2 regions of the Bradyrhizobium sp. Ses1 genome follow, and region 1 is predicted to be linked to the other one. Evidence: riboswitches for the same ligand, from Rfam matches in the RefSeq annotation. Region 1 holds a riboswitch; the other holds the start of a gene.
The links. A riboswitch is a leader RNA that binds a small molecule or an ion and turns the genes downstream of it on or off. The one in region 1 is predicted to bind cobalamin.
Positions count from the first base shown of each region.

Region 2: linked by a shared signal. The riboswitch ahead of AC5ZG5_RS08010 (TonB-dependent receptor) and the one ahead of AC5ZG5_RS20050 (DUF1636 family protein) in region 1 are both predicted to bind cobalamin.

Region 1 is NZ_JCAMOQ010000016.1:101,911-108,741, forward strand. Features, by position in the region: gene cobN (cobaltochelatase subunit CobN) at 1-2,488, opposite strand, end outside; gene cobW (cobalamin biosynthesis protein CobW) at 2,507-3,520, opposite strand; gene cobU (bifunctional adenosylcobinamide kinase/adenosylcobinamide-phosphate guanylyltransferase) at 3,524-4,057, opposite strand; gene AC5ZG5_RS20050 (DUF1636 family protein) at 4,054-4,503, opposite strand; cobalamin riboswitch at 4,614-4,794, opposite strand; gene cobT (nicotinate-nucleotide--dimethylbenzimidazole phosphoribosyltransferase) at 4,869-5,924, shown strand; gene cobS (adenosylcobinamide-GDP ribazoletransferase) at 5,925-6,707, shown strand; gene AC5ZG5_RS20065 (hypothetical protein) at 6,736-6,831, shown strand, end outside.
Region 2 is NZ_JCAMOQ010000004.1:263,915-270,745, reverse strand. Features, by position in the region: gene AC5ZG5_RS08030 (DUF938 domain-containing protein) at 49-723, opposite strand; gene AC5ZG5_RS08025 (ABC transporter substrate-binding protein) at 1,203-2,033, opposite strand; gene AC5ZG5_RS08020 (ABC transporter ATP-binding protein) at 2,033-2,806, opposite strand; gene AC5ZG5_RS08015 (FecCD family ABC transporter permease) at 2,803-3,777, opposite strand; cobalamin riboswitch at 3,960-4,157, shown strand; gene AC5ZG5_RS08010 (TonB-dependent receptor) at 4,270-6,534, shown strand; gene AC5ZG5_RS08005 (hypothetical protein) at 6,619-6,780, shown strand.

The sequences.
Region 1 (6,831 bases):
CGCGCGTCGGCGCGCCCGAGGGACCGGGAAGCACGAAGCGACCGTCAAGGCCGCGCAGCAACGCCATCATCTCCTGCGGCGGGCTCGCGTCGATGGCCGGTCGCAATCTCGTCTCGACCCAATTCAGCGCTGCTTCTGTGCGTACCCATGATGGGTCTGGCTTCATCTCACCCGACACCAGCCGCAACGCCAGTTCTTCGATCCGCTCGACTGTGTCGCCCGTCGTCCGCCACAAGCCCGAGCCGAGCCCGGCTAGGACCGCCGGCCGTGGCCCTCTGAATGTGCCAGCGAGGTCGCGGGTCAACGGGTCGAAATCGACAAGGCCGAGATCGAGAGCCAGCGAGCGATGCAGCGAGGCGTCTTCAGCCTTGCGGTCCGAGCGTGGCACGCGCGCGATCGACACGAGCAGATCGGCGCATTGTCTCGAATCGGGCGCGCGCCCGAACACGTGGAGTCCGTCGCGGATCTGCATTTCCTTGATGTCGCACAAATGCGCATCGAGAGCGCGCAGCGCCTCGCCGACTGGCATGTCGCGCGTCAGGTTGACGTCTGCATCGAGCTGCTTGGCCCGCGCCGTCGAAAGAATGTCCTCGGCGATCACAGCCGCGCGCTTCGGATCGAGGTCGGTCGCAACCGAATATTCGTCCACCATCGATTCCAGCCGCGCCAGATCGTCATGCAATCCGGCGCGGGTCACCGGTGGCGTCAGATGATCGATTATAACTGCGGATGTCCGGCGCTTGGCCTGGATGCCCTCGCCGGGATCGTTCACGATGAATGGATACAGATGCGGCAACGGGCCGAGCACCGCGTCCGGCAGGCAATCGGCGGAAAGCCCGGTGCTCTTGCCCGGCAGCCATTCCAGATTGCCATGCTTGCCGAGATGCACGATCGCGTGGGCATCGAACACGCGGCGCAGCCAAAGATAGAATGCCAGATAGTGATGAGGCGGAACGAGGTCCGGATCGTGATAGGAGCTCTTGGGATCGATGTTGTAACCTCGCGCCGGCTGTACGCCGACGACGACGTTGCCGAAGCGATGCAGGCCGAGACGAAACACGCCATTGGCGACATGCGGATCATGGACGGGATCATTCCAACGCTTCGTGACCGCACGCTGAACATTGGGAGAGAGTGCACTAAATGCCGCGCCGTATTCCGCAAGCGGCCATGATGCGCCACCACGCCGCAAGCCGCGCTCTCCGAGCGCATTGGTCGGACCTTCCTGCAACAACCGCATCATGTCGGCCGCATCATCGGGTGCGCCGGAAATCTCGTACCCCTCGTTCCTCATCGCAGCGAGGACTCCGATCAGGCTTTGCGGCGTATCCAGACCGACGCCATTGGCAAGACGGCCGTCGCGGTTGGGATAATTGGCGAGGACAATGGCGACCCGTCGCTGGCTCGCTGGCGTACGGCGTAGCCGCACCCACGCAGCGGCAAGATCGGCCGTCGCCGCCACGCGATCTTCGACCGGCCGAAAGGCCGTCGGCGTGAAGGAGCCAATGCTCTGGCCGGCTTCCTTGAATGCGATGGCATTGGCGAAGATGCGCCCATCGACCTCCGGCAGGACCACATGCATAGCAAGGTCGCGCGGATTGAGGCCGCGGGTCGAGCTTTCCCAGCTGTTGTGGGACATGCCAGCCTGAGCGACCTGCAGCACGGGACAATCGGTCTCGGACAATATCCCCGCATTCTCGCGCGCGGTCGCCGTCGCAAAGGCTGTTGCGTTCACGATGATGTCAGGTGGGTGCGCGGCGAGCGCCGTGCGCAGGAACGCGATCGAACGCTCGTCCTTGAGGCTCGTGACATAGAGCCCGACTGCATTGAGATCGCGCGCCCCCAGCGCCGAGCACAGCGCATTGATCGCGGCGGTATCGCCGCCCGCGACGAGGGCGCGGTAGAAGATCACGGCAGCGTTTGGGCGTTGGTCAGTGGCAGGTTCGCCGTTCCAGAAGCCGGCGGCCGGCATTGGCCGCGCCGAGGGCGGCCTGCTGCCGTAGCCGATCAGATTCGCAGCGAAGCAAAGCGCCAACTGCGCGTTGTCGATGCCGCCTTCGGTGCAATAGCGCCACAGTTCATAGGTCTCGTCGGCGCCCAGCGTGCCGCGCGCAGCCAATGCGGCGTTCCAGTCGGTTTCTCCGGGAATGCAGGCGAACAACGTCCCGCGCTGGATCGCATCGCGCCGAAGGCTTTCGACACCGTGCGGCCAATAGCTTTCGCCGCCGAGCATCCGAAGAACGACGATCTTGGCTTCGCTGAGCGTACGTTCGACATAGAGATCGACAGAAGCGGGATGACCAAGAGCCAGCAGATTGGTCAGACGGACACTCGGGAAGTCCGCAGGCAATGCCGCATGCGCAGCGCCGAAGGCCGCGAGATCACTGTCCGCGGCAGACAATATCACGATGTCGGCGGTTTCCTGGCCGAGGTCGCGAGCGACATCTCCGTCGTCGATGCTGCCACCGCTGTCGAGTTTCAGATGCATTGATCGCCCTTCGAAAGGCTATCCCGCAAGCGCCCGACGTGCGGCATCGGCGTCAAATCCTTTCAGGCCGATCACGACAAGATGCTCGGCCTGCCTGGCGTCGGGCCGCGCGAACGCCAGCTCAACACGGCTGCCGACCGCCTGCACCACGATCGGCGCAGGCTTTTCGGAGATGCGCGCATGGCCCTTGACGCGCAGCACCCCCGCGAGACTGAGGACATCGCTGACCCGTGCGCGCATCGCCTCGACGCTCTCGGCCGCCGCAGGCCTTACGACGATACTGTCGAAATCGTCGTGATCGTGCTCCTCTTCCTCTCCGTGATGCCCGGCCCGCGCAGCGAGGTCGTTCTCGGCATCGGCCTTCATCCCGATGAGGACGTCGGGCGCAAGCGCTCCATGGGAGCGTACGACACGGACACCTTGCCTCAATTGTGCAGCAAGCCGGTCTTCGATGCCGCTGAGCACATCCGGCGACACCAGATCGCTCTTGGAAACGACCACGAGGTCGGCACAGGCGAGCTGATCCTCAAACACTTCCTCGATCGGGTCGTCGTGATCGATTTCCTCGTCCGCGGCGCGCTGGGCCGCGACCGCATGTTCGTCGAGCACGACGCGTCCTTCCGATAGCGCCAACGCGTCGACGACCGTCACCACGCCATCGACGGTTGCGCGCGTGCGGACCGCGGGCCACGCGAACGCCTTCAAGAGTGGCTGCGGCAGCGCGAGGCCTGAGGTCTCGATCACGATCGCGTCCAGCGGCTCGTCGCGCGTCAGCAGCTTGTCCATGGTCGGAATGAAATCGTCGGCGACCGTGCAGCAGATGCAGCCATTGGTCAGCTCGACGATGTCGCCGGGCGCACAGGCCTTGGCCGCGCATTCCTCGACAAGACCGCCGTCGAAACCGGCATCTCCGAACTCGTTGACGATGACGGCGATGCGGCGGCCGTCGGCTTGCGTCAGAAGCGAGCGCAACAGTGTCGTCTTGCCGGCACCGAGAAAACCGGTGAGCACGGTGACTGGAACACGGGACATATTTCAGGACTCCTTAAGGGAACGTTTGAGCCACAGCGGAAGGCCGGCCGCGACGAACACGACGTTGGGAACGCTTGAGGCGACCATCTGATTGAGACGGCCCTGCGCATCGCGGAAATCGCGGCCGAGCCTGGTTTCGGGCACGATGCCGAGACCGACCTCGTTCGACACCAGGACAACGGGGTTTGCGGCGACGCCTAGAAATTCCGCGAGCCGTTTCGCCTCGACATCGAGGTCACGCCCGGCGAGCATCAAGTTGGAGAGCCAGAGTGTCAGGCAATCGACCAGGACCGCGCAGCCGGGTCGCGATACCTGCGTAAGGACATCGATGAGCGCCAACGGCTCCTCCACGGTCGTCCAATCCGAACCGCGCCTGCTGCGATGATGCGCGATCCTGTCCTGCATCTCCCCATCGCCTGCGGTAGCTGTTGCCAGATACACGCGAGCAAGGCCGCTTTCGGCAATCATTCGCTCGGCAAAAGCCGATTTGCCCGAGCGTGCGCCGCCCAGTACCAGCGTGGTCGAGAGATCAGTCATTTCGGAGCGCTGCCATCTTCGGGCGACCAGCGAACGGGCGGCAGCCGCGCCACCATCCCCTTGCGCAGGATCTCGGCGCGCTCGCGCCACGGCACCAGGCCGTAGGTCGATTTGCGATAGGAATCGACGAAAGACGCGACGGCACCAGCGCCCTCGGGCTCGAGATCGCCGAAGAGGAAGGTGTAACCATCCGAGCTCGAAACCGCGACCGTGGTCGGCCGCTTGCACACGCTCAAGCACTGCACGCGCCGGACCTGAACGGCCGCGTCGCGTTTGCCTGTAGCGACCCGGATCGCGTCGAACATGGCGGGCCCGGCCAACACGCCCTCCGACGTCTTGCAGGTGACGCATACGCTCACGACGACGGGACTGCCGGGCGCAGTCGGCGGCAAATATTCGCCCGGGCGAGAATCAGTATCTTGCTGATCGACGTCGTTGCGATCCATCACGATGCTCAAGTCAGGCCCATGACGGCCGCGAGCTTTGTTGGATCGCGTTCGACGGTGGAAGACCATCGAACTCATTCCGTCCGGTGCACCCCGCCCGACGAACCTCCAAAGCACAATGCGCGATGGCAGGTCTCCTGGCTCGCGGGTCGTCGCCTTTCGCCGCCTTCCCGGTCATCCCAGTGGCCTCGGCTTTGGCTCGCCGCTTACAGTTGCGGGGGCAGCGTCGGCATTGCACCGACTTCCCTTTTTCACCTTCCCGAAGGAAGGACCATCGCCGCCACGCTAGCTGTCCCCGCGACGGCGGTCAACCGCAGTTGACCCGCCCGTTTGCTTCGGTCACTTAAGGCGCGCACGAGGAGCCCATGACCTTCCAAATCCCATCCGATTGGCAAATTCCCGCAATCGCTCCGCTCGATCAGACGCTTGCCGCAACGATGCGCGCGCGAATCGACGGCAAAGCCAAGCCGCCGGGCTCACTGGGACGAATCGAAGACCTGGCGGTGCAACTCGGCATGATCGCGCATCCATCCGCCGCAGCGCTGCAAAACGCCGTTCTGCTCGTATTCGCTGGTGATCACGGATTGACGGAAGAAGGCGTTTCGCAATATCCGTCCGCCGTGACGGCCGCGATGGTGAGGACTTATCTCGCAGGCCGAGCCAGCGCCAACGCCTTTGCGGCCGCGTCAGATGTCGGGATCCGCATCGTGGATGCCGGCGTCGCCAGCGAGCTGCCTTCCCATCCCGATCTCCTCAGCATCAAGATTCGGACCGGCACCGCGAATTCTGCGCGTGAGGCAGCGATGTCGGCCCAGGACGCGCACAAGGCGCTCGCGGCCGGCTTTGCCATAGCTTCCAGTGAAATCGATGCTGGGGCCGACATCGTCGCGCTCGGCGAAATGGGAATCGGCAACACCGCATCTTCCGCGCTGCTGGTGCATCGGCTGGCGCCCGCGCCGCTCGATGACTGCATCGGCGTCGGCGCAGGCCAGGACGAGCCAGGCATGGCCCGCAAGCGCGCCGCCATCCACAAGGCAGCCAATCGCAGCGATGCGACCGCGCCGTTCGAGGTACTCCGGGAATTCGGCGGCCTCGAGATCGCGATGATGGCAGGCGCCGCGCTTGGTGCAGCGGCACATCGCCGTCCGGTCGTCATCGACGGCTTCATTTCGTCCGCCGCCGCCCTCGTCGCCGTCAGGCTGGCGCCGGCGACGCGTGACTATTGCGTCTTCGCGCATAGGTCGGCCGAGAAAGGTCACGACATCGTATTGGCGGCACTTCAGGCACAGCCGTTGCTCGCTCTCGACATGAGACTTGGCGAGGGCACCGGCGCACTACTGGCGGTCCCGCTGGTGCGCGCCGCGTCCCGCCTGCTGACCGACGTCGCCGACCTCAGCGATGTGCTGGAAGGAAGGATCTAGATGAGCCTGGATCGTTTTCGCGACGCGGTCCGATTCCTCACCATCATTCCTGTCGGCGCTTCGAACGATGCGCCTGATTCCGAGTGGCTGGTCCGCTCGGCGCAGTTTTTCCCGCTGGTCGGTGCGATCGTCGGTTTGGTTTCGGCGGCGGCTCTTCTGCTGAGCTCGCTCGTATTAGGACCAGTGATCGCGGCGCTCATGGCAGTGTTGGCAAGCGTCCTTCTCACCAGTGGGTTCCACGAGGATGGCCTGGCTGACACCGCTGATGGCTTGGGCGGCGGCTGGACGGTCGAACAGCGTCTCACCATCATGAAGGACAGCCGGATCGGCACCTATGGCACGCTCGCGCTGATCTTCGCGGTCGCATTGCGGGTCGCGGCGGTCGCCGAGATGCCGCCGTGGATTGGTGCGGCGGCGCTGATTGCAAGTGGAGCCGGCGGTCGCGCCGTGGGCTTGCCGATCATCGGCTGGATGAAATATGCGGGTAACACCTCCGCGATGAAGGTGGCCTATGCGCCCTCTCCGCTCCGGGCAGGCGAAATCGGTTTCGCGACGATCGTCGTGCTGCTCGCGCTGGCACCGCTCGCCGCGACCTCCGACACGCATGCCCCGATCGCGCTTATTGGCGGCATCGCTTGCGGCATCGCACTGGCAGTTGCGGTCACGCTGTGGTCGCGACGATCGATCGGCGGCTATACCGGCGACGTACTCGGGGCCATCGAGCAGGTGTTCGAGGTTGGCTTCCTGCTCGGCGTTGCTGCCGTCATCCGGTCGGCCATGTGATCTGCGCCTATGTTCGAGTGAATCGTCGATGTCTGACGAAGGCGAACCGATCTGGCGCAGCGACATCGATTCATTGGCATTCCGTCCCTCCGGACACATGGGCATATGCGTCATGCACCGGCGC
Region 2 (6,831 bases), on a different contig from region 1:
ATGGATTCCGGGTTCACGCTTCGCGTGCCCCGGAATGACGAACGGGAATCAGCCGCGCGCGAAGGCCAAGATCATGTTGTTCGCGGGCATTTCAATAGTCGCGCCCAGTGACAGGCCGACGCGCGCCGCCAGCTTCTCGACGTCGGCGATGTCGCGCACGCCCCAATCGGGATCCTGATTGCGCAAGGACGTGTCGAACACGGCATTGCTGAGCGCGGTGTGCTTGCCGTCGCGCTTGAAGGGGCCGTAGAGGAACAGCCGGCCGTCGTCGCGCAGGCGGCGTGCGGCGCCTTCGAACAGGCCCTCGGTGACGGACCAGGGCGCGATGTGGATCACATTGGCGCAGAACACCGCGAGCAGCTTTGGCAGCTCGCCGTCCTCAGGCGCAGCACCGGGCCAGGCCGGATCGGAGAGATCGATCCGCAGCGGCGGACGGATATTCGGAAGGGCGGAATGCGCGCGCCAGGCCGCGATGCTCTTCAAATGGGCGTCGTTGAGATCGCTCGGCCACCAGGTGATATCGGAGGTCTGTCCAGCGAAATACACGACGTGCTGGCCGGTGCCGCTGCCGGCCTCCAGCACGTCGCCGGAACGCCCTGCGAGGAATTTTTCCAGCACCGCCCAGATCGGCTGATGGTTGCGATGAAAGGCCGCCGCATCGAGCCGGCCGTCGGCCTCGACCCGCCCGCCGTCTTTGCCGAATTCAACCACGAACTCTGCCACGATGCTCTCCTGTTCCTATCGTACATAACGCAACACCGTAGCGATCCTGCTATTCCGTGCGCGTCGTCGCAATGCGCGATTTGAGCGCGGCTCCGTCATAATGGTTACGTCGGTAGCGTGGATGAAGCGCAGCGAAATCCGGGCGGGCGCCCCCATCTCTCCGCTCGTCATTCCGGGATGCGCCGAAGGCGCAGGCCCGGAATCCATTGCGCCCCATGCGCCCCTGGAGAAATGGATTCCGGGTTCTCGCTTACGCGAGCCCCGGAATGACGAGGGAGAGTCCGTAGCCCGGATGAAGCGAAGCGTAATCCGGGAACAGCGGCGGCCTCCATCTCTCCGCTCGTCATTCCGGGATGCGCCGAAGGCGCAGGCTATGATGTGCAATTGCACATCAGAGAATCCATTGCGCCGCATGCGCAAGCGGAAGAATGGATTCCGGGTTCTCGCTCCGCGAGCCCCGGAATGACGGGGCGATGAAGCTATCGTGCCACGCGTTGCAATTCCTTCGTCAGCACATCCAGCGCATCGGCGAGCATCACGCCGCCGCAGACGGTGAGACGTTCGGGAAGCACGATGCGCCTCGCTGGCGGGTAGAAGTGCTCCAGCGCCGGATGCAGCAGGAAGGCGCGACCGTTGTCTTCGGCGCGGTCGCCGGCCTCCGACACCAGGATGAAATCCGGCCTCAGTTGCACGAGCGCCTCCAGCGAGGCGTAGCCGCCGGCAGCGACGCCGAGGTCGCCGGCGGGATTGAGCAGGCCGGCTTCGGTCAGAAGCGAGGAGACCAGACTGTCGCTGCCGGATACCCAGCCGCGGCGCGCCAGCGGCAGCACGCGATAGTGCTTGCCGGTCGCGGCCTGGCGCGCTCGGGCGATCGCGGCATCTAATCTTGCAATCGCGACCTTCGCGCGGTCCGGATGCTGCACGATCTCGCCCATCTCGCGGATCTGGTCCTTCACCTCGTCCAGCGTGCGCGGCACGCTGAACTCGACGAGATGGAGGCCGTTTGCCTTCAGAAGCTCGCGCGTTGCGCGCTTGTCGAACAGGCTGGCGACGACGATGTCGGGCTTGAGCACCAGCACGTCCTCCGCGCCGCCGGAAAGGATCGGGAAACGGCGCGCCTGATCGGCGGCAAAGGATTGCCAGGCCTCGCGGGAGTAGCGGCTGAGGCCCAGGATCTGCTGGGGATCGGCGAGCGAGAGCAGCAATTGATCGCTGCAGACATTCATCGAGACGATCCGCGGCGGGCTCGCCGCATGCGCGACAGTGGTGGACAAGACGAGCGCTGCAAGGCATGCCGCGAGCCGGCCCATCAGATCTCCGCCCAGGGCACGATCACCGTCTCGCGCTGATGCTCGGCGCGGAAGGCGCTGACGCGGAACACATCGGCCATGACCGTTTCCGAGAGCGCATCCGCCGGCGCGCCCTGCGATGCGAGGCGGCCCTGCGCCAGCACCAGCGCATGGTCGGCAAAGCGCGCGGCAAGGCCAAGGTCGTGCGTCACCACGATCACCAGCACGCCCTGATCGGCTGCGGCACGCAAACCCTTCATGACGTCGATCTGGTGGCGCGGATCGAGCGAGGCGGTCGGCTCGTCCGCCAGGATGATCGGCGCCTCCACCGCGAACACGCGCGCCAGCGCAACGCGGCTGCGCTCGCCGCCGGAAAGATCGGTGACACGCCGCTCCGCGAACTCCATGACATCGGCCGCCTGCATCGCCCGCACCACCGCCTCAGTGTCGCGCGGGGACAGCCGCGCCGGATCGGTCGCGCCATGCGGATAGCGGCCGAGCGCGACGATGTCGCGCGCCGGCAGCGGCCAATGCACCATGTGCCCTTGCGGAAGATAGCCGAAGCGCTTGGCCCGTTCGCGCAGCGGCAGCGCGGCAAGCGCCTCGCCTCCCACCTTGATGACGCCGTCGGAGGGAATGAGGCCGGCGAGCGCGCGCAGCAGCGTGGTTTTGCCGGCGCCGTTCGGACCGACCAGCGCGACGAGATGACCGGAGGCGAGTTGCAGCGACACATCGTTGAGCACGCGGCGGCCGGCGAGCACGACGTTGAGGTGTTCTACAACAAGCGCCGTCATGCGACGCCTCCGCCGAGCGCGCGACGCTCGCGCATGATGAGATAGAGGAAGAACGGCACGCCGATGATCGAGGTCAACACGCCCACCTTGATGTCCGACGTCGACGGGATGATGCGCACCGCGATGTCGGCCGCGAGCAACAGCGCCGAGCCGGCAAGCGCGCTCGGCACCAACAGCCGCGCCGGATCGTGGCCGATGACGGGCCGCATCAGATGCGGCGCGACCAGGCCGATGAAGCCGATGGTGCCGGTGACCGCCACCGCGCCACCAACGCCAAGCGCAACGCCTGCGATCACGAACAGGCGCAGGCGGCCGACATCGACGCCGAGGCTTTGCGCGGTCTCTTCGCCGAGCGTGAGCGCGCGGAAGGCGCTGGCTTGCGACAGCAGGATGGCCGCGCCGGCGACGATGAACGGCAGCGCCAGCGCGACATGCTGGAAGCTGCGGTCCTCCAGCGAGCCGAGCAGCCAGAACGCGATCTCGAGCGCCAGGAACGGATTGCTCGCGAGGTTCATCACCAGCGCCGTCGCAGCGCCCGCAAGGCTCGAGATCGCAAGCCCGGCGAGGATCAGGATCAAGAGGCCCGCATTGCGGCCTGCGATCGCGAGCAGCACGAAGACCGAGCCGAATGCGGCGATGATGGCGGCGACCGGCAGCGCATAGGAGCGGACGTCAGCCAACCCCAGCGCGATCACCAGCACCGCACCGAACGCCGCCGATTGCGGCGCGCCGAACAGCGAGGGCGAGGCTAAGGGATTGCGCAACAGGCCTTGCAGCGCCGCGCCTGACAGACCGAGGATGGCGCCGATCGCAAACGCCAGGATGGTGCGCGGCAGGCGAATCTCGCGCACGATCACCTGCGTGACATCGCTGCCGCCACCGAACAGCGCCTCGATCACCGTCAGCGGCGACAGCCGCACCGGGCCGGTGCCGAGCGAGATCAGCATCAGCAAGGCAACCAACGCAATCATTGCAACGGTCGCCCCCAACCGCCGCCGCGCGGCCAGACCCGCCGCTATCGTGAAATCCTGTGCACTCATCGCGCCCTGCTTCTTGCAGCGAATTCGGTGGCAGACAAGCGACACCGGAACAAAAAAACGTATGGGAGCCAGGGAGCCGCAGTTTCGCCGGGATTGACTCACGTGCCGCCGAAATCCTAGATGGCCCTGACGGTTCCTATCGGGATCAAAAGGGAATGCGGTACCGGGAAACTTCCCGTAAAGCCGCGGCTGCCCCCGCAACTGTATGCGGTGAATCCTTCGTCATATGCCACTGGGAGTCTCGGTCCTGGGAAGGCGACGAAGGGTAACGACCCGCGAGCCAGGAGACCTGCCGTCATACGTGGTCACACGCGACGATGTCGGTCGGGGAGTACAGGCATTTGCTTCACCTGAAGCGCGAAACGCGATGGTGAGCCTTGGTTCGCTGTGACGTGCCACTGACGTCATACCGAGGTCTCGCCGATGTTCTCTGCTACCACAGTCACCAAGCAACGCCGCGCGCTGCTGCTCGCGTCGAGCATGCTGGCGCCCGCTTTGTATGTTTCCGCCGCGCAGGCGCAGGAAGCGCCCTCCGAGCAATTGCCGCCGGTCGAGGTCAGGGCGCCCGGCGACCACAACCGCACCCGTGCCAAGCCCGCTTCCGACGGCACTCCAGGTCCCCGGCGGCCCGCGCCGGGCCAGGTGCCGACCAACGCGCAGCCGGCCGGCGGCGCGGGCGCTGGCGGCGCCGCCGCTGGCGGAGCTTCATCCGGTGGCGGTGGCGGCGGCCCGCAATTTGCCGGCATTGTCGGGACGTCCTCGACCGTGATCACCGCCGACGACATCGCGCATTCGCCGACCCAGGTTCTGGCCGAGATCATCGCGCAGGCCCCCGGCGTGCAGCTTCAATCGCTCTATGGCGGCGTGAACGGCGCCAAGACCTCGGTCGACCTGCGCGGCTTCGGCGCGTTCGCCACCGCCAACACGCTGTTCCTGCTCAACGGGCGACGGCTCAACGACATCGACATGGCGCAGGTGGATCTATCGACCATCCCGCTCGATTCGATCGAGCGCATCGAGATCACCCGCGGCAACAGCGGCGCCGTGCTCTACGGCGACAATGCGATAGGCGGCGTGATCAACATCGTCACCAAGACCGGTGTCGGCGGCCCGCCGGTCTCGATCCGCGGCGAAGCCGGCTATGGCTCCTTCAACCAGCGCATGGCCGCGATCTCGACCGCGATGAATTCGGGACCATGGTCGGCGTCGTTCTACGGCAACGGCATCAAGTCCGACGGCTACCGCGTGAACAATGCGCTCGACCAGCGCAACGGCGTCGGCAATCTCAACTACACGACGCCGGACCTGAAAGCCTTCCTGACGGTGACCGGCGACGACCAGAAGCTGGGCTTTCCCGGCGGCAGGCTGGTCGATCCTTCGATCGGCGTCAATCAGCTCGTCACCGATCGCAAGGGCGCCGCCACGCCGTTCGACTATGGCAACCAGCAGGGCGCGAGCGCGACGGCGGGCTTCACCAAGACGCTCCTGAACGGTGTCGACCTGATCGTCGATGGCGGCTACCGCCAGAAGGACACGCAAGGCGCGTTCTTCGGCACCTCGCCATTCATCAGCGCGGCATCCACCTACAATGACGCCGCGTTGCAGACCTGGTCGATCACGCCGCGGCTGAGCATCAACAATTCGATCTTCGGGATTCCCTCGTCGATCCTGACCGGCATCGACTATTACGATGCAACGTTCCACCAGCAGCGCGGCGCGTTCCGGGGCGTGCCGCCGATCCATACCTACGACCTGTCGCAGCAGTCGCTCGCCGGCTATTGGCAGCACACGGTTGGCCTCTTGCCCACCACCGATTTCTCCTATGGCGCGCGGGTGCAGAACACCTGGCTCAGCGCGCGCGATCGCTACGATCCGAACGCGCCGTTCGCCTTCGACGCGCAGGCGACGCCGCTCGACCAGAGCGAGACCAATTACGCGCTGCATGTCGGCGTCGAGCATCGCTTCACCGAAATGTTCTCGGTGTTCGCCCGCGCCGCGCACGCGTTTCGCACGCCCGATGTCGACGAGCGCACGTCCACCGGACCCGCGTTCGATGCGGACTTCAACCCGTTGCCGCAGAATTTCCAGTTGAAGACGCAGACCTCGCACGACGTCGAAGCCGGCTTCCGCGTCAAGACGGGCCGCTTCCAGGTGCAAACCAGCATCTACAACATGGACCTCGAGAACGAGATCCATTTCAATCCGGTGCTGTTCTACAACATCAACCTCGATCCGACCCGGCGTTATGGCTCCGAGACGCAGGCCTCGCTGCGCGTCAGCGATACCGTGTCGCTGCGCGGCGGCATGGCTTACACGCGCGCCGTGTTCCGCGAGGGACAGTTCGCGGGCAACGATGTGCCGCTGGTGTCGCGCTACACCGGCAATCTCGGCGTGACCTGGAATATCTGGGACAACTATCTCGTGTTCGATGCCACGCTGCGCGCCTGGAGCTCGCGCGTCATGGACAACGACCAGGCCAATACGCAAACGCGCATTCCGGGCGATGCGACGATCGACCTCAAGCTCAGCGGCGCCTATGAGCATTTCTTCTGGTCGGTCAGCGTCAACAACGTCCTGAATGCGCTCTATTACGACTACGCCATCGCCTCGAACTTCACGCCCGGCCGCTTCAGCGCCTATCCGCTGCCGGGTCGGACTTTCCTGGTGAAGGCCGGCGCCACGTTCTGAAGCGATCGGCCGGTCCGCGAGCCACGCGCGGACCGGCTTGTTCCGCCCGAATCAGCCATTATGTCGTGATGGCGGGAGATCGACATGGGCGGGATCGGGAAGAGAAGCCAACCTCCGAAGCAGGAAGGCGGCAAGCCAAAGCCGCCGCCTCCACCTGCGCGTCACGACGAGGACGACGACTACGAAGACGGCGACATCGCCACACCGAAGCGCGATCGCTACGGCCCCGACGACGCGCCGTTGTGAGACGCTTCGCGTCATTGCGAGCGCGGAATTGTAGGGTGGGCAAAGGAGCGC